Regions from separate parts of the Vibrio tapetis subsp. tapetis genome, predicted to be linked through region 1. Evidence: predicted binding sites of a transcription regulator. Region 1 holds the regulator's gene; the other holds the start of a gene.
The links. Region 1 encodes PurR, which represses purine synthesis genes. Its sites were predicted from a motif close to TNANGNAAACGTTTNCNTNA; they were not measured.

Region 1 (10,280 bases):
GTCTGTGATCCCTATTGCTAATGGGCTCAAGCGATAGATGCTTGCACCTTCATTCAACTCACTGGTAAAGCGGCTCAGTAAGCGCTGTTTTACCAATTCATTGATGGCGTTATTCGCTCGAAATGCCGAGGCATCTCCAGACTCTTCAAATAATCGAGTGACAATGGCAAATGCATCATGCAACTCTCCTTCGCCCAACTCTTCATCAAATCTTTCATTACTTAGCACCGCTAAAGCAATCAAGAATGCTAAACGTTCCGTTGAAAGGTTTAATGAAAAATCGTGCTGCTTTACCCAACCCACCAGCTCATCAAGCGGTTGTTGTGCAACATCTTGAGTTGTATCACTCATTGTAAATCCTGTTATTCAACTTTCTTCTTCGCCCACACGTGTATGTACCGGCCAAGTGAGAGATAGGGTTCTTGACGACATAGTTGACGCTCAAGCTCCAGTATATCTTCGTATTGATAATCGCCCTTATATTCCATTTGACCAACATAGTCATGAAAAGAACGAATACCTGATTTCCCGCAGATCTCAAAACCAGCCTCTTCTATCCATTGATAGACTTGTTCCGGCATTAAGCCTTTTTGAGGCTGAAGCTTGAATCTACGTCGGTGTGGCATCCCTTCTAATATGTGCGGGATGTTGCCACAAATAACGTTTTTGAGCACTAACCCATGATGGTTATAAAACATCACCGAAGCGACACCACCCGGTTTAACTTGCTCCAATAGTGTTCCTAACGCCTCTTTTGGGGAAGCTAACCACTCCATTACGGCATGAAAAATCAGTAGGTCAACAGGGGCATCTATGTGCTCACCAATATCCTGCACCGCAGAATGAACCAGCCGATACTGCTCAATCAGCTTATTCTTTTCAATATCTGCTTTCGCTAGCTTCAACATTTCCGAAGATAAGTCACATAATGTGATCTGGTGTCCGCGTTGTGCAATTTTTTGGGATATTTGCCCCAATCCACCACCAGCATCAAGTACATTTAAACAATGTTTTTTATCATTAAGGCTGGTAAGTGCTAATATTAAATCTTCCCAAACAATGGTTTGACGGACATCGCCCTTACCCGATTCGTAAATATTTTTTACGAATTTGTGGGCAATATCGTCGAAATTACGGTCTTCAGTCACTGCTGCTTAGGTTATGATGTGTATTCGTGCCGCTTATTCTGTCACAGGATAAGAAGTAATAAAGACTTGTTCGCCTTTTTCCTAACCAAGTGATGATTTTTCGGACTATTTAAGTATGTTTGAGCTGAAAAAAGTGTTTTCTGCATTGTTAATGCCCCTTCCTGCGTTTCTGATCATCGGTCTATTTGGCCTTTTGTTAGTCATGTTCACTATGCGCAGAGGTACTGGTTGCCTACTGATATTTTTATCTTTTACCGGAATTTTCTTGGCATCATTCCAACCTGTCGCGCAATCTCTTCTGATGCCAATGGAGCGCCAACATAAAGGTTTCTTACCGATTGATGAGCCCATTGATTATGTCATGGTACTTGGTAATGGCCATATTGTTGACGACGATATTCCTCCAACGTCAGAGTTGAGTCGCACGGCCCTAATGAGGTTAACGGAAGGTATGCGCATCCTTCGCATGTACCCTGGTGCCAAACTTATCCTATCGGGATACGCTGGCGGTTCAGAAATAAGCCATGCACGTATGATGGCAAAAGTGGCTTTGGCTTTAGGGGTTTCGAAAACCGATATCATTTTGCTTGAATCGGCGAAAGATACATGGGAAGAAGCAAGACAAGCGGCCGTTTTCGTCGCGAACAAAAATCTCGTGCTCGTTACCTCTGCGAGCCACATGAGCCGAGCTTTAGTCGAATTTGAAGATGCGGGTATTTCTCCTTTTCCAGCACCAACCAACTTTTTAGCGTCCAACGCGGATATGCAGCCGTGGAATCAATATCGCCCTAGCTCCCAATACTTAGAGTGGACGGAGACCTACTGGCATGAAAAGTTAGGGACTTGGTGGCAATCTCTACGCGACTTCGCAGTCGACAGTAATGCAAGTGCGAATTAACGCCTAGAAAGGTATTACGTTAATAAATAAAAAACCGAGATAATCATCTTAATGCCACTCGCTTAAGAGCGAGTGGCATGTTTATTGGGGTATCGGGCTGGCTTTTTTAAAACCGCTCTGGGGTATGGTTTCCTTTTCCGTTTCTTGGGGAGAATAAGCCGCTTCCCATTGTCCCTGAGAGCTTTTAAGTTTTTTGGTATCGCTCCTGGACTTCGAGTGTCGCTCGCCCAAATCATCTCATCCATAATCAAAAATAAGGCATTAATGAAGCTGATCCGTAGAGGCTCAACTTCATGTTGTTTAGCCATCTCAGCCATTTCCAGCCTCACGATGTTATAGCTGGTTAATATTCCCCATAGCTCCTGATATATCCCGACTTTTTTCTTACTTCGTAATGTTGGTTTGTTTTGTAACTGATACTGCTTTAGTTCGCCGTAACTGCGTTCGATTTCCCAACGCTCCCAATACACTTTAACTAAGTCATCAAACAGATAGCGCTCAGGGCATAAGCACGAAGTAATGAAGCCTTTGATTTCACCTTTAGGGGTTGGAATTAGAATAAGGCGTGCTTGCCATCTCTTGCCAAGATAGGGAGTCTGCTTTTGAGCTTGTGGTGAAACAGGCATCTCAATGAGATGATCATAATCAGTATAACTCTCGATTATGTCATAGCGCATTTTGGTTTTGATTGGTGTTAACCAGTGGCTGTTACTGCTAGCACCCTGCCAGCTGGTAAATAACTCCGCAGAAGTGAACCCTCTATCAAAAAGTGTTAATGAGTCATCTGGTGCTGACCCCACAAGTTGTTGGGCATATGATATTTCACTGTTTGTTACTGGTCCAAAAGCAGCATCGGACACAAGGTGGCTACGTGTAGACATTAATGTTACTGCCAACACGCTTGGAAATGATGCACCTTTTTGAGCAAACCCAAAATGCTGATTTTCTTCGGTATTGTGAGTTTTGAAATACGTTCCATCGACACTAAGAAGCTTTAAGCCACAAACTTCGTCAAAGTCTGATTGTTGCTCCCACTGTTGGGCTGTAGTTTTAAATAAGTAACGCATAGGTTTATCGCCGAGGCGTTCTTTCCCCTTGATAATACTGCTTGTTGCCATAGGTGTGAGTTCACCATCTACATCAGGGAATGCTAACTCCAACTTGTCGCAGACATCTTGAATGGAGCGATTACGTTGGAGCCCAATCCCTAATACTAACCAAACAGCTTGCTCTGCGGGGAGGCGTCGCTTTCTGAGCGATACTCGTCCAGTTTGTTGAACAGCTTCTTCAACCCATTCCCAAGGAATGTGTTTATTAAACACATCGATTGGACGTTCGTGGCAAAACTCTGCGGTAACCTGTAACTCTTTTGAAAACTCAGACATAATCGAGTAGGGTGAGGCGTCTCCGCCTCATCCCTCTCACAGAACCGTACGTACGGACCTCGTATACGGCTCATGCACATTTCCATTCAGCATAATGGCTGAACACATATCCTGTCCTAACGTGTTCAAGATTCACTAATCCAAGGTCGTTAAACCATTGATTTGGCATCGAGTAACTGGCTAATGGACTCGCAGCATTTCTCCAACTATCCATACAGATATACCTGAATGACCCTTCGTAACCTAGCTGTCTTAGCCTGCGGTGGAGTCGGGTCGGTTTTTTCCATAATCGTAATTGGACGCTGCGAAGTCTTCGCCTTAACCACGCGGCCAGTTTCTTAAACTCCCTGTTGGCATTCGCTATTCGAAAGTACTGGCTGAACCCTCTCAGAAGTGGATTCAGTTGTTTAATGACTTCTAACAATGGCTTACCGCCATTGCGTCTTGTCACTCGCTTCAACTTTCCTTTGAACGTCGACATTTTCTTTGGCTGAATACGGCTATAATGGCTACCGATTTCTATTCCAAGGAATTTCACACCTTCGCCGCTGTGCGCTATGTGTGATTTGGTTTCGTTCACCGTTAACTTGAGCTGTTTTTCCAGGACCTTCGTTGCCTGTACTTGCGCATTTTCTGCACCTTTACGGCTGCGACAGAAGATCAGTATGTCGTCGGCATAACGGACTATTCGATGTCCTCGCTTTCGCATCTCTTGATCAAACGCATCCAGATAGATGTTCGCTATCAGTGGGCTTATTACTCCACCTTGCGGACTACCTATCTCGGTATGCTGCCACTCTCCATCAACCATTACGCCACTTTTCAGGAACTGTTTGATGAGCTCCAGTACGCTACTGTCTGTGACTCGTTTCTTAATGCTTTTTAGAATAAGCTCGTGGTCGAGCTTATCGAAGCACTTCGATAAGTCCATATCTACGACGTGTTGCATTCCGTATCGACGGATGAACATCGTCGCTTTGTTTATAGCATCGTGACAACTTCGATTCGGTCTATACCCAAAGCTGGATGGGTGAAACTGCTCTTCGAAGATTGGGGTTAATAGATCATTTAGAGCTTGTTGGACAACTCTATCCCGTACTGTTGGGATCCCAAGTAATCGCACCCCACCATCATCTTTCGGTATTTCTACCCGTCTGACGGGTTGAGGGGTGTATCGCTTGGTTTTGAGTTCCAGAAGAAGTTGATCTAGGTTATCACTCAGATTTTGGGCGTAGTCGCTTAGGCTCTGCCTATCTATTCCGGCCGCGCCTTTCGCTTTCCACACTTTTTTAAATCCTTTATAGAGTCGCTCTTTGTGGAGCAAGTGACCATATAAACTGTAGTAAACTCTCAACTTTTTCCTTTAGATTGTGTGCCGTGTGGGGACAAATGCTCTCTCACAGTGTTGGTGTATTTCACTCCACTCTCTAGCCTTCTAGCTCAATGGCAATTTACTAGAGTGAGTCAGAGTTACTCCCTTGTACGGTTTCTCGCTTCAGTGCTTTGCTTTCACAAAGACCGAGACGGAATACCTCGATAGCTAATCAACTTGTATACCACTGAAAAAAAACATCTGCTCATCACAGACTTAAAATGTACTTCATCCCTTCGCAACACCAGATTGCTTTTGGCAAAATGTTGTCCCATCAGACGTGTTACTGATGGTCAGCTCAGTTTTATCCTCCACACCATTACTGGGCTTCACCGGCCGAGCTTTACTCACTACTACGGATTCATCTGCCACCTCGCACCAACATAGATCTTGGCTCTCGCCTTGAGTTTATGCTTCCGACGTTTGCTCGGATGTGGTGTCAGGCTTCCCCAGTTACTGCACTGGCTCCCTGTTAACAATGCCACCCTCAAGCACAATCTAGGTCTGATTGAGTATCGGGCTTCACGCTATTTTGCACGCTTACCCACCTAAATTGCCGAATCAGGTTCACTTTCGTTGTGTACTGTTAACTTCCTATCGCTTCCTTCAAACCCTGCCGTTGGCCAGCAACGCCCTTGCGATTCGGATTATCTTCCCCTCAATCAGGGTGATTTAGGCTTCTTTCAGCCTAATGGGTTTGCCAGCTTCGCTGGGCAAACAAAAATCGGCCGTAACTTACGTTACGACCGATTATGAGGCCTCTGGAGGATCGTTCAAGTAGCTAAACGATCGGCATTAAGATAATCATCTCGGTTTTTTTATGGCTCATTTACTAGAAGGGCTCACGAGGTCAATCACCCGCAAACATATAGCCTTCACCATGAACCGTTACGAAGATTTGTGGATTTTTAGGATCCTGTTCCATCTTGGCTCTCATTCGACGAATCAATACGTCGATAGTACGATCGTTAGGGGCGTCGACACGATGGCTGATCATATTCAAAATCCGTTCACGACTTAACACTTTGTTCGGATAAGATGACAAGGCAACAAGCAATTCGTACTCAGCCTTTGTCAGCTTGACCGGCTCTCCATTGCAACTTAATGATCTTCTTTGAACATCAAATGTCCATTCACCAAAACGCACAAGTTGTCCTGATTCTTCTTTTTGAATATCACGTGAAGAAGCTTCCGATACTAACGAAATTCTCCAAAGTAAATTCTTAACCCGAACGAGTAATTCTCGCAATTCAAAGGGCTTGGTAACGTAATCGTCTGCGCCCATCTCCAAACCAACAATTTTATCAATGCTGTCTGTACGACCGGTAACCAGTATGATGCCAATGTTAGACTGGCTACGAAGTTCTCGCGTCAGCATTAGCCCATCTTCGCTAGGAAGGTTAATATCTAGCATCACCAAATCTATGGAGTACTCACCCAAAATGGCACGCATCTGTTCGCCATTTTCAGCTTCGCTCACGGTATAACCTTCATTTTGGAAGTAACCCGCCAGCTTACTACGTGTGACCACATCATCTTCTACGACTAAAACGTGATAGCTCATCTACACCACTTATAATATTTTTATCTACACTCTCTATTTATTCTATTCACAATCCGTTACATATCTAGCGAATAGACTAAAATAACCATTTTTTTTAGCTTTTATTGATTCAGAGCAACCTTGACAGCCTGGGTTAATAATCAGCAATAAGCTTTCATTATTTAACATATTTTGGATTAGTTCTGTTCATCTTAATCCGTTAGAATCACCTTGTCAGTTCTTTATGAGAGTTATCCCTATGCAAGAAGCTAAAGCGTTCAACGAAAAACGGGCAGAGATATATTGGTGGCTATCGAGCCTATTTGCGCGTGAACTAACTGAAGATGAATTAACGGCGTACCATACAGCTGAGATCAGAGGCTTTATTTCTGGCTTAGGTGAAAACCCTCAGTTAACAGAGGCGACATCCGCGCTGATTAACTCGCTTAACCAACTGCAAGACCGTGCCGATGTTCAACTAGAACTGTCCGCCGACTTTTGTGGTTTGTTCTTAGCTACCGCCAAAAATGCGGCACTCCCTTATGCCTCCTTGTATATTGGCACTGAAGGTTTGTTAAACGGTAAACCTGCTCTGGCAATGGAGCAACTGATGAAAGACAAAAACATTACCAAGCAAGAAGGCTTTAATGAACCTGCCGATCATCTCGCATTAGAGCTCGACTTCCTTGGTAACCTAATCGTGCGTTCTAACGAAATCGACAATGAAAACGACTTTGAGTTGGCTTTACTGGAACAAAAACAATTTATCGAACAACACATGCTGACTTGGGTTCCATCATTTAACGCAAAATGCCGCCAATTCGATGAATTTGGGTTTTATGCCGCAGTAGCACAGCTGTTGCTTGCCTTCCTTAAGCTTGATTGTGAATACATTTCAGGCGAGCAGTAAAAGACATCTAGAGGGTCGAAAATACGGCCCTCTCCCTTCATTTTGGTCATCTCTCGTTATCATTTTTCATTCCTGAATTCACTGTTTTAATGAATACATCGTCGTTTTGAAACAAATAACGTTGTCAGAGTGTTTGAATCGGTCTAAAATTGTGATCGCAAACGATAAAATATGAAAACACGCCAGTTCCATGAAAACCGCCTATATTGAGCGGTTTTATTTTTTGCATTAATTATATTTGGTCAGCCCTCCATTAAACTAATACTCATACGGTGCTGACTCGACAGGAAATTTTTATGGCCACGATTAAAGATGTTGCGCGTATTGCCGGTGTATCGACTACTACGGTTTCACATGTAATTAATAAAACTCGTTTTGTTGCTGAAGCAACGCAAGAGCGAGTAAACAAAGCAGTAGAAGAACTAAATTATGCCCCAAGCGCTGTCGCACGCAGCCTTAAGTGTAATACGACCCGTACGATCGGCATGCTAGTAACTCAGTCTACCAACCCATTTTTCGCCGAAGTTGTCGACGGTGTTGAGAGCTACTGCTACCGTCAAGGCTACACTTTGATTCTGTGTAATACTGGTGGTATCTACGAAAAGCAACGAGATTATATCCGTATGCTCGCTGAGAAACGTGTAGACGGCATATTAGTCATGTGTTCAGATTTAACGGAAGAACTTCGTGGAATGCTTGATTCTCACGCTGACATTCCAAAAGTAATCATGGACTGGGGCCCTGAAAGCTCTCATGCAGATAAGATCATCGATAACTCTGAAGAAGGTGGGTATCTAGCAACGAAATACCTAATTGATCACGGACACACAGACATCGCTTGTTTAAGTGGCCACTTAGACAAACTCGCCTGCATCGAGCGTATAGCCGGTTATAAACGCGCTCTAGCCGAAGCAAACATTGAGTTCCAAGAAGATCACATCATTGAAGGTAATTTCGAATGTGATATGGCGGTTGTCGCAGCGGATAAAATCATTGCTATGGCACAACGCCCAACCGCGGTTTTTTGCTTCAATGACACCATGGCTCTTGGACTCTTAAGTCGTCTTCAAGAAAAAGGCCTGAGCGTTCCTGACGATATCTCTGTTATTGGTTACGATAATATTGAAGTCTCTGGTTACTTTTCACCGCCACTCACCACGGTACACCAACCTAAACGTCGTGTTGGTAAAACAGCTTTTGAGATCTTGCTTGAACGCATTAAAGATAAAGAACATGACAAACGAGTGTTTGAAATGCACCCCGAGATTGTTGAACGTCAATCCGTCAAAAGATTAATCTAGCAAATAGCAGATTAATTCATATTTAATGGCCCTTGCTTCATATGCGAGGGCTGTTTCATATTGTAGGCACTCTTATTTGAACCAATGTCACATTAAGAAACCTCAATTGTGATGTTTGTTCCGATTTTTCACTATGATTTTATTGTCACGCACAGGGCAAACTACTTGAAAAAGTAGGACGCAAAACTTCCGGCCTAAATCAATATGTATTATTGGTATGGTAGTGGGGTCGCCGATGGCAAATATGCAAAATTTATATAGCTACCTTGTGGCTTATATAACACTCGCATAGTTTTGCTCACTTCTCGGACCTGATTTTGGTGACGTTGTTTCTAAACCGAGATTATTAGCATGGATAAACCGATATTAAAAAACTCACTTAAGCTATTTGAGACTTTAGGGAAGATAAAATCTCGCTCTATGTTTGGTGGCTTTGGTGTCTTTGCAGACAATACTATGTTTGCTTTGGTCGTAAACGATACTCTTCACATAAGGGCTGATGCAGCCAATGCGCTGACATTTAAGCAACAAGGTCTTCAGCCTTATGTCTATAAAAAGCGTGGTTTTCCCGTCGTTACCAAGTATTTTGCATTACCTTTTCAGATGTGGGAAACGCCTCAAGATATCCTCGATATTGCACTTAAGGCTCTCACGGTTGCAAATACCGAAAAGCTCAAGCAAGCCGAGGTGAAACCAACTCGTTTAAAAGATTTACCTAACCTGCGTTTAGGTACTGAAAGAATGCTTAAGAAAGCCGGAATCAATAGTGCCGACGATTTACGCACTCACGGTGCAGCTAAAGCTTATCAAGCAATTAGCCAAACGCACACCGGAGATGTTGGATTCGAGCTATTGTGGGCGCTTGAAGGCGCTATTAACGGCACACACTGGTCAGTCATCCCGAAACAACGCAGAGACGAGCTCATCGATCAGCTAAATTAGGTCGACATAATATGAACAACAAAAAACCGCGAACTGACAAGCTCGCGGTTTTTTTTGTATCAAATGAAAGTTTTATCCTATTTCCTCTGTCATACTTATTAAGATTTATACAACTTTTCTAAACAGGACGTAAATATGAACAAGAAGATCATTTTAGGGATAGTCTTCATCGCTGTAATCGTGGTATTGGCGATCAATTTTGGTCCACACCTAACGCTTGAAAACGCTAAAGCCCAACAAGTTGCTTTAGGTGAGTTTATTGAAAACAATTTCATTGTTTCAGCGTTAAGTTACTTCGCATTATACGTATTAGTCACCGCCTTCTCTGTACCCGGAGCTACCGTAATTACCCTACTCGGCGCCGCACTATTTGGTTTTACCACCGGACTTATCTTAGTTTCTTTCGCCAGTACGCTTGGCGCAACATTGGCGTTTTTGAGTAGCCGCTATCTACTACGCGACTGGGTACAAAATCGATTTGGCGCCAAGTTAGAAACCATTAATGAAGGGGTTAAGCGAGATGGGGCATTCTACCTATTTAGCCTACGCTTAATCCCTGTTTTTCCATTCTTCTTGATTAACCTCGTCATGGGATTAACACCAATAAAAACGCTGCAATTCTATTTTGTAAGCCAACTCGGCATGCTCCCTGGCACTGCAGTATTTATCAACGCAGGCACGCAATTGGCTCAAATAGAAAGCTTATCCGGTATTGTCTCCCCTACTGTTCTATTATCCTTCGCATTATTGGGCGTTTTCCCAGTCGCCGCTAAGTGGATCA
Region 2 (10,280 bases), 440 kb from region 1:
GGTGCATTTTCGACGTCCAGAAGACGTTGTTTTCTCTAATATTAAAATCTACTGTCATATCTCTCTTATTTTTTGCTTACGTTGTGGTTTTTTTGAAACCAGAATCTCTTACGACCGGCTGAACGTGCCATATTTGTCCTCTCTTAAATTAATTATTGAAATACGCATTTTGAATAGCATTAAATAACAGGCTCAGAACTCACCGACTGGTACTTCCTTAACAGGAAATAAGTCGAAGGATCAGAACAAGCGATTGCTATCTTGCACACATATTTTAACGGGTTATAAAAATTATCGAATCTGAATTTGAAGCTAAGGGAAACACTAGAACTGCTACTACGAGGAAGTTGGAGGGTTTTGCTTTACTTTTTTCTTTCAATAAATGGCTCTGCTATCAGAGCGGGGAGGACTATCCCATAAGAGTTTCAATTTGTAAAGCGATTATTTAAATTATTTCACAACAACAGAGCGCTCACTAAACCAACAAAAATACTCGAAATCAACCCACTGAATTTCGAGCATTATTACTTCTTTTTGGCGCTAAGAGCGCTTTAATACTAGCTTGTCCTTCACAGAGCTCTTCTTACAAAACGTTAAGTAAAAATAGCCCATCAACAGAAAAGCACATGCGGTCGCGCCAAAGCTCACATAAAGAGTTGTATAGTAATTATATTTTTGTGCGACTAGCCCTACTGAAACGCTAGACAGCAAAATACTCACCTGCATCAAGTTTGAAAATAATGTCGACGCAACACCGAGTTGATGTTTCATTCTGTCCTGCAGCGCAACCATACCGAGAGTCGCAATGATTCCGATGAATATTCCGTTGACTATCTGCAGCGCAAAAAACTGCCACATCTGGCTCGACATAAGCATGCCCATAAAAAGGTCGCACCAACAGCAGAAGCCACCAACAGCAGCCGATACACACCAAACCTTTCAGACAGTCGACCCGCTTTAAGCATAACTGGGATCTCGCAAAGCGCCGCACAACCAAAAAGCATCCCCGCCCAACTCGCCCCGACACTCAACTCTTGGCTAAAATACAGTGGCATAGAGGTAATATATAGATTATTTGCAGCGAACATCGCCAATAAAGCTGCACTTAGCAATAAAATAGGCCCATTTTGATACCATTTAAAATCGACTTTTTCAGCAGTCGACGTCTCCTTTGTTGTTTCACCATCAGGCAGAAAAAAGTACACCACAACAATAGTAACGACGACCATCAACCCCGACGCCATGAACGACGCGGAAAATCCAAATGCCCCTTTTAAAACAAACGCAATCGGCGGGCCGAATACCCATGCGACCGCCATCCCTGCGCGCATCGTAGAGAGAAATGTCACCCCATTTTCTTTCAAATATTCATCGGCGTACTCGCGCCCAAGAGCAAACAATTGACCGTAAATAGCCCCACTTACGCTTCCGAAAAAGAAAGCAATACCAACAGCAAGATAATAATTATCTAAAAAGGCGAAGCTCACCACGGTGATGAAATAACAGCTAAACGCCACCAGCAAGATTCTTTTTCGTCGCCAACTTTTATCGGAGTTGTAAGCAATAAACTGAGACATCACAACCGAGCTTACGACCGCTAAGATCATATACGCACTTAGCATGTAAGGGGTTGCGCCCAAATGCTCAACCATAAAAACACTTGAGAGAGGATAGAAAAATGAGCCACACAAGCCTGATGCAAAGGTAGTCAAAATAAATAGCATAGCGGTTCTGTCAGCAAACATACGGCCTCCGTTGTTTGATTAAATAAACAATTAACATTCCATCAAGTGTGGCCACACCCATGATTTGCGTTCATTTTAATCAAGAACGACTCGCATTATTGATAGGAATCCGTCGTCAATTGATACTTTTCTCCCAAATTACCGTCAATTATTGAATGAATAATATATATTATTGATGAGATAACGATTAAGGCACGTCATGAAACCGCGTATAGAAAGCATAAGCAGTAAAAACAATTTCAACTGGATGGTGAAGGAGTATTGCTGTTCAGTACCTAAGGCTGAGTTTCAATGCCCATGGCATTATCACAGTGAATACGAGTTGGTCATTTACCGCGATCCATGGGATGCATTTCAAGGGACTTGCTTTGTCGGGGACTACATCGGACCAATATTTCACAATACCTTGGTCTTATATGGCCCAGGATTACCGCATATGGTGGCGGGTAAAATAGACGGTTCAGAAGACAAGCCTCAACATTCACTGATCTTATGGTTCAGCCATGCCTGGATTGAGTCAATCCTTAACAGCGCTCCGGAATTCGCGTTATTCAAGAGCATACTCCGGCGCTCAGGCCATGGTTTGCAATTTAGCAAAGTCACTTCCGATAAAGTCTACCAACTGCTGTCGGGCATTAACGAACTTGCACCACATCACCAGTTTTTACGCTTAATAGAGAGTTTAACCTTACTCGCTGATGACAATAAAAGTATAGAGATGTCGGCTCGAAGTTATGGAGCCACAGAGCATTTTGAAGATAACGAACAACATAAGAAAGTCGAACTCGCTCGGCAATACTTGGAAAATAACTATCAAGATCCCATCAAGATCCGCGATTGCAGTCGTGTACTTCACATGAGCGAAAGCTCGGTTTATCGCTTATTTGAACGACACTTCAATGAGAGTTTTTCTGAGCACTTGAAAAGCTTCCGAATAGGTAAGGCGTGTGAATTGTTAGTCAATTCTCAAGTCCCTATCTCGCTAGTCGCAGAACAATCTGGCTTTACTAATTTGTCCAATTTTAATCGTCAATTTAGAACCATGAAGGGCATGACACCAAGGGACTTTCGAGTACAGTTTAATCGATAGCAGCATAGTGACCAAGTTTAGGGGGAATTCCTCCAATAAATAGTCCAATTGCGACTATACTTTTAATTGGCTACAAGCATCATATTGATTTAAATCAAAGAGCAATACGATAAGAAATACCCCCCATTATGTAAAGAAAATGTTGTAAACCCCTTCAAAGCCATATTTTACGCATTGTATGAACTCGACCAATTTTAATATCGATTTTTGTCATAAAACCCATCGAGAATTTGCGTTTTATTCCTTTATTGGCTTGCTCTAACTTACCAACCAAAGCACATAAAAATAAATGTGTAACTCTAGTGAGAAAATACGAACCAGCCAAGGAAGAAACTATGAATAAGCAACTCACAGTATGTGTTTTAGCCTTCATATCAATAAACGCATATGCTCAACGCCAAGATCAAGAACCGATTAAAGTCATCAAGATGGTTGATGGTTTAAATATCCAAAAAGTAGAATTAGGCAAAACCTTATGGTTTGAGCCAAGGCTTTCTGCTTCCAATACCATCTCTTGTAACTCATGCCACAACCTAGCAAAAGGTGGTGTAGATAACCTCCCAAGCTCTATCGGGTACAAATGGGCTATCGGTCCGATTAACTCTCCAACTGTATTCAACTCTGACTTAAACTTTGTACAGTTTTGGAATGGACGCGCGGAAAATTTGCAAGCTCAAGCGGCCGGTCCAATTGAAAATCCGCTAGAAATGGCGCTAACTCATGAACTCGCTATCGATACTCTTAAGTCTATCCCTGAATACCGTACTTGGTTCAAACAAGCTTACAACACAGAAGATTTCGGAATCACTGAAGTGACCGATGCCATTGCAACATTTGAAAAAACACTACGCACACCCAATGCACAATTCGATAAATGGCTACAAGGTGACGATAGCGCATTAACGTCCGTTCAGTTAGAAGGTTATCAACTGTTTAAATCGAAAGGATGTACAGCGTGTCATAGTGGTCCATTGGCAGGAGGTGAAATGTATCAAAAAATGGGGCTAGTAAAACCATTTGATACTAAAAACCCTGATGAAGGGCGTAAAGCTATTACAGGAGAAGAATTCGATAAATTCGTGTTTAAGGTACCAACTCTTAGAAATGTGGAACTAACCTATCCGTACTTTCATGATGGCTCAGTATGGGATCTTCAACAAGCAGTAGAGCTTATGGCAAACATTCAGTTAGGCCAGAAGCTAACTAAAGATGAATCAGGAAAAATCACTGAGTTCTTGAAAACTCTAACAGGTGAGCAGCCTCAAGTAATACTGCCTAACTTGCCTCCATCGACGATTGAAACCGCTAGACCAAAGATATAAATGTCTAACGATAGCTCTTAATTTCAAACATAAACGACAAAAGCCTGACAACTCTAGGAGTTATCAGGCTTTCTAAATGTGGTACGCCCTGAAGGATTCGAACCTTCGACCACATCCTTAGAAGGGACGTGCTCTATCCAGCTGAGCTAAGGGCGCGCTACAGGGAAAGGATTATACGAGTTGAGCGCCCAAGGTCAACGGGTTTATCTAACATTCTGATCTGAATGGCCAAAAAAAAACCATGCCGATGCTTTTTACAGCATTCATTAGTAAAGCAATCGATTGCCTAATGGCATTTGTCACACTTTTTTGCGACAATGTGCGCCAGTGTTAGTCCCATTATCTAAAGGAATACCATGACTGCTCAAAATATCGATGGAAAATTGATTTCACAAACGGTTCGCTCTGAAGTAGCGGCTCGTGTAAAAGCTCGTACTGATTCGGGTTTGCGAGCACCTGGTCTTGCCGTGGTTCTTGTTGGTCAAGATCCAGCATCTCAAGTTTACGTTGGTAGTAAACGTCGCGCGTGTGAAGAAGTTGGCTTTGTTTCTAAATCTTTTGACCTTCCAGCAGACTCCACTCAAGAAGCACTGCTAGAGCTAGTAGATCAATTAAACCAAGACAATGAGATCGACGGTATTTTGGTTCAACTGCCACTACCAGCAGGAATCGACGACACTCAAGTATTAGAGCGCATTCACCCTGAAAAAGACGTCGATGGTTTCCACCCTTATAACGTGGGCCGTTTGTGTCAACGAATTCCTAAATTGAGGTCTTGTACGCCAAAAGGCATCATAACGCTACTCGATCGTTACAACATTGAATTACGCGGAAAGCACGCTGTGGTAGTTGGCGCTTCTAATATCGTTGGCCGTCCAATGACAATGGAACTATTACTTGCGGGCTGTACAACGACAACTTGTCACCGCTTCACAAAAGATTTAGAGCATCACGTTCGTCAGGCTGACGTTGTTGTTGTGGCAGTTGGTAAGCCTAACTTCATCCCTGGCGCTTGGATCAAAGAAGGCGCTATCGTGGTCGATGTAGGCATCAACCGTTTGGAGTCTGGTAAGCTTATCGGCGACGTTGAGTACGACGTTGCTAAAACAAAAGCAAGCTTCATTACACCAGTACCGGGTGGTGTTGGGCCAATGACAGTGGCAAGCTTGATAGAGAACACCATGATTGCTTGTGAACAATACCACAGCGATAAATAACTGAATCTGGCTCACTAAAAGCCAGATGATAAAAAGGCTCACCGTTTTGCGGTGAGCCTTTTTTGTACCCGTCCATTGATTCGGTTAGGTACTACACGCCAGTGTTTTGTAGGCTAACACGCACATCGCTTCAATACGGTAGTACGTGCAGCCCTAGATTTTTTAGATTGAAAGAATGACACCAGCAATCGCGGCACTCATTAGGTTAGCAAGGACACCGGCAGTAATCGCCTTAGCGCCATTGTTAGAAATATAAGTGCGTCGTTCTGGCACTATGCTTCCAAGGCCACCAATTAACATCGCCATAGTGGAAATATTAGCAAAGCCACATAGTGCGAAAGTCACAATGGCTTGCGAATGTTCGCTTAACTGGTCTTTCACTTCCATCAATTGAATAAACGCAACGAACTCGTTAACCACCACTTTGTTACCAATCAATGAACCCGCAACGATCGCTTCATTCCATGGGATTCCGAGTAACCAAGCTACAGGAGCAAAAAGGTAGCCCATAATTAGGCCAAAGCTCAACTCAATACCAAACCATGAGCCGACGTTACCTAGTAAACCATCTAACAGGGCTATCACACTAACAAAAGCAAGCAGCGTTGCACCAACCGCTACCGCGATACGTACACCCGACATAGCACCATCAGCCATCGCTTCAACAACATTTGCTGCTCGTGGAATCTCAACGTCATCCAGATCATTCACTTGCACGTCATCCGGGCTTGGCGGAACCAAGATTTTCGCCATTAATAACCCTGCTGGAGCAGACATAAACGCAGCAGTAATCAGGTAATTTAAATCCACGCCAAGTGACGCGTAACCAACCAAAGTGCCACCCGCTACCGAAGCAAGTCCACAGGTCATCACGGCAAAAAACTGAGAGTCGCTCATTTTGCTCAGATAAGGTTTAACAACTAGGGGAGCCTCAATCATGCCAACAAAGATATTGGCAGTCGCCGAAAGTGATTCCGCACGGCCAGTGCCCAAAAGTTTTTGCAAAGCGCCACCAATAAGGTTGATGACTCTTGGCATTAAACCAATGTGATAAAGTGCTGAAATTAGAGCCGAGAAGAAGATGATCACACCCAATACATTGATGGCGAAAACAAACCCATTACTTCCATCTGCTAAGCCTCCAAATAAGAACCCAATCCCGTGCTGTCCGTAATCGATCAAGCCAGATACGGCTCCGGTCACGCTATTAAGCGCATTTTTGCCTGCTGGCAAATATAAAACCAGGTATGCAAAAAATATCTGTAAAAGAAAGGCTAAACCTACCGTGCGTAATGGGATATTTTTACGATTGGTTGATAGCAACCAAGCGGTAAATAAAATAGCAATGATGCCTAATATTGAAGTCATGTCGCGTCTTCTTGGGGTTATAAAACAGGAAAGACGCGCATTGTAAGAGCGAAATTAGCAGATGCAAGTTAGGCTTGTTAATGATTTGAAACAACTTGGTCAGCACAAAATTCAAACAACAGTAACGTACTGATTTAATAGAATTATCAGTAACGTATTTACCAACTATTTCCATATGGAAAAAATATTTCCCACCATAGAAACAATCGTTTGCTTTTTATCTTATTCGCTAATTCAATTGAATCGTTGATTGTAGCGATCTATCCCAGTATGGCTCATCTCCTAAATGCTGTTTAAGAAAATCAATAACCACAGCAAGCTTCTTCGGTTTGTGCTTTCTGCTTGGATACACCGCGTAGAAGGTCATCTTTTGATTTGCTCGCCAGTCTGGTAATAACTGAAGCAACTCCCCTTTGCGAAATTCGTCTTTAAGCAAGTAAGTCGCTAAGTAAGCAATACCCCAACCTGATATTGCGGCATTCCGAACCGCTTCCGCCAAATCGACTTGATAGTTACCCGAGACGTTAATCCATAATTCTTCGTCTTCCTTGCTAAAGCTCCAAGTACTGTAATCTCTCTGGCGGCTGTGATAAATCAAGCAATTGTGTTCCATCAGATCTTGAGGCTGATATGGCGTACCGCACTTAGCCAAATAATCTGGTGAAGCCACCAACACAAAGCGTGTCTCGGTGAGCCTTTGCGCCACATAACCATCAGGCAATTGCTCAAGATTCGTTATCCATAAATCGAGGCCTATTTCGACCATATCGACATAGTCATCGAACAGGCTAACTTCGATCTGTAATAACGGGTAAGCGAGTTGCAGCTCCTCAATTAAGGGAATGATATGCAATGTACCAAACGATTGGGCAATGCCAATCCTTAATGGCCCCGAGACTTCATCTCGTTGGTCTTCAACCAAGTTTGCCGCATCTTCCATGGCAGCCATCAACGTTGTACAGCATTGATAAAACTGTTCACCCGTCGGCGTTGCCGATACAGTACGGGTTGTTCTTTGTACTAGTTTGACCTTAAGTTCCGATTCTAATTTAGCAATTTGCTTACTAACGTGAGAAACCGATACATTGAGTTGCTTTGCTGCAACAGTGAAGCTTCCATGCAAGATCAAATTGTAAAAAATCACCATTTGACTGGCTCTTTCTGTCGACATGTTCAATCCTTAGCATTAAAAAAGGGCTCTTACAGAGCCCTCTTATTTCACATTTTTATTCGTCAAATTTAATTCTATCGGCTAAATGACTAACGGCTAACGCAAAGTAATAAGAGCGATTCCATTTCATCAATACCTGATAGTTATTATAGATGAGATAAGATCGGCCATTTACGTCATCAGGCATAATAAGCCAAGCTTCGATATCCGTATCCGGTTGAGGCAACGCACCGCCATTCATACGCGTTACGCCAAGCTCTCCCCACTGCGCTAAAGTCTTCGCTTTATCCTGTTGACGACCTTGCAGATCACTATCTATTCCTTTAGGAACCAAAACTTGGCGCCCCCAAGTATAGGTATCATCCCAGCCCGATTGCTTTAGGTAATTGGCAGTAGACGCAAACACATCAGCTTTTGTGTTCCAAATATCCTTTTTCCCGTCACCATTACCATCCGCTGCATACGCAATAAATGAACTCGGCATAAACTGACACTGCCCCATCGCTCCGGCCCATGATCCTTTCATGTCTTGGGCGGCAATATGGCCTTGTTCAAGTATCGTTAAGGCTGCCATCGTTTCTTTACGGAAGAAAGCTTCACGGCGTCCGTCATAAGCTAACGTCGTTAACGCATCGATCACACTATAACCACCGGTAAACTTACCGAAATTACTTTCAACGCCCCACAAAGCAACAATGAAACGGGGCTGAACACCAAACTCCTCACCAATCTGTTTCAATTCCGTGTAGTGTTTGCTGTACAACTGCTTAGCCTGTTTCACTTTCCAGTCAGGCACCGCTCGCGGAATGTATTCGTCCAGAGTCAATCGCTTTTCAGGTTGATTTCTGTCCGCTTTTACCGCTCGCGGTTTGTACGTTACATCGACAAATGCACTGCTTAAGGTTTGTTCAGAGATCCCTTTCTGTCTGGCTTCGGCTTTTAATTCACTGACGTATTCATCAAAAGTAGGTTTCGCCATTATTGATGTGGATAAACCCAGCCCTATAATCGTTGTTATGATCTTCCTCAACCTAACTCTCCTTTCGCATGTTGGCTTGCTACGAGCGTGCAGCCTTTTGCTCTTTGTATTTTTCTAATTGGTTTTCAACTGGCGGTGGTACTTGTAAAAAGAATCCATCCGTCTTCAGTGATTGTTTCACTTTCTCAATATCTACTTGAGCTAATGTTCTGCCATCCATCTTAATCACCATCACGAACATCGGTGTGCCAAACACCTTTTTCAGTTCTTCTGGTACGTCAGAGAAATCGTCTTTTTTTGGCACGTAGAGGTACATACCTTCTTTCTTGCTGCTTTTGTAGATAGAACACAACATAAGTAACCTATTTTTAATCCTTTTGTTCACACATAAAGTTAAGTTTTCGCAAACTTTATGAGATTTTGGTATGAAAGCACCTATTTGGCAATAAGATTGCTTGATGAGGCTAGTTAACAAATATAACATGCTTACATCTCTTGGCTATCGTAATAGCATAACGTTTGAAGAAGTAAGATGACCACAACAACAGATTTAAAAGGAAGCAGTTTCACCTTATCTGTTCTCCACTTATCCGGAAATCAAGTTGAAGACAGCATTACCTTCCTCAATCAAAAGGTTGAGCAAGCGCCTGCTTTTTTTGCTAATGCTCCGGTGGTACTAAACGTCGAACTCGTTTCAGGTGACATTGATTTTCATGCACTGAAAACGGGGGTTCTCAATGCAGGAATGATTCCAGTTGGTATCGCAGGTTGTAAAGACAGGCGTGCACAAGATTCAGCAAAACAAGCTGGCTTTGCGTTGATGTCGGCTAGTAAGTCGCCAACCAGAGAACCTGCAAAAATGGCTCCAGTTAAAATAATTCGAACTCCGATTCGTTCTGGCCAACAGGTGTATGCCAAAGATGGGGACTTAGTGATCTTAAGCCACGTTAGCGCAGGCGCAGAAGTTATTGCCGATGGCAGCATTCATATTCACGGCACATTGCGTGGTCGTGCGATTGCCGGAGCGAGTGGTCAAACGCAAGCCAAGATAATTTGTAACGATTTGCAAGCAGAGCTGATTTCCATCGCTGGAAACTATTGGCTTAGCGACAAAATTGAAAGCGGGTATTGGCAGAAGAAAATCATGTTTGGCATGATTGATGACCAACTGCATATCGACATACTCAGTATTTAAAAATAATAAGGAATTAATGATGGCACGCATTATTGTTGTTACATCAGGCAAAGGTGGCGTAGGTAAAACAACCTCGAGTGCAGCTATTGCTTCTGGTCTTGCCCTTAAAGGCAAAAAAACCGCCGTAATAGACTTTGATATCGGCTTACGTAACCTAGATCTCATCATGGGTTGCGAGCGTCGTGTTGTTTAC

Region 2: the regulator PurR is predicted to act here: its motif matches at 4,428-4,447, upstream of folD (bifunctional methylenetetrahydrofolate dehydrogenase/methenyltetrahydrofolate cyclohydrolase FolD).

Annotation. Positions count from the first base shown of each region.
Region 1 covers NZ_LT960611.1:1,714,186-1,724,465, forward strand. Annotated here, with positions in the region: gene mukF (chromosome partition protein MukF) at 1-351, opposite strand, end outside; gene cmoM (tRNA uridine 5-oxyacetic acid(34) methyltransferase CmoM) at 363-1,148, opposite strand; gene elyC (envelope biogenesis factor ElyC) at 1,264-2,046, shown strand; gene VTAP4600_RS07615 (IS4 family transposase) at 2,109-3,431, opposite strand; gene ltrA (group II intron reverse transcriptase/maturase) at 3,502-4,785, opposite strand; gene torR (two-component system response regulator TorR) at 5,654-6,367, opposite strand; gene torD (molecular chaperone TorD) at 6,606-7,256, shown strand; gene purR (HTH-type transcriptional repressor PurR) at 7,553-8,557, shown strand; cyclic di-GMP riboswitch class I at 8,703-8,794, shown strand; gene VTAP4600_RS07640 (TfoX/Sxy family DNA transformation protein) at 8,909-9,499, shown strand; gene VTAP4600_RS07645 (TVP38/TMEM64 family protein) at 9,635-10,280, shown strand, end outside.
Region 2 covers NZ_LT960611.1:2,158,079-2,168,358, forward strand. Annotated here, with positions in the region: gene VTAP4600_RS09565 (hypothetical protein) at 1-58, opposite strand, end outside; gene VTAP4600_RS26200 (MFS transporter) at 541-870, opposite strand; gene VTAP4600_RS09570 (MFS transporter) at 831-1,745, opposite strand; gene VTAP4600_RS09575 (helix-turn-helix domain-containing protein) at 1,945-2,835, shown strand; gene VTAP4600_RS09580 (cytochrome-c peroxidase) at 3,171-4,157, shown strand; tRNA gene VTAP4600_RS09585 (tRNA-Arg) at 4,237-4,313, opposite strand; gene folD (bifunctional methylenetetrahydrofolate dehydrogenase/methenyltetrahydrofolate cyclohydrolase FolD) at 4,514-5,374, shown strand; gene VTAP4600_RS09595 (NupC/NupG family nucleoside CNT transporter) at 5,537-6,742, opposite strand; gene VTAP4600_RS09600 (LysR family transcriptional regulator) at 6,972-7,913, opposite strand; gene VTAP4600_RS09605 (lytic murein transglycosylase) at 7,969-8,943, opposite strand; gene VTAP4600_RS09610 (YcgL domain-containing protein) at 8,972-9,247, opposite strand; gene minC (septum site-determining protein MinC) at 9,425-10,087, shown strand; gene minD (septum site-determining protein MinD) at 10,107-10,280, shown strand, end outside.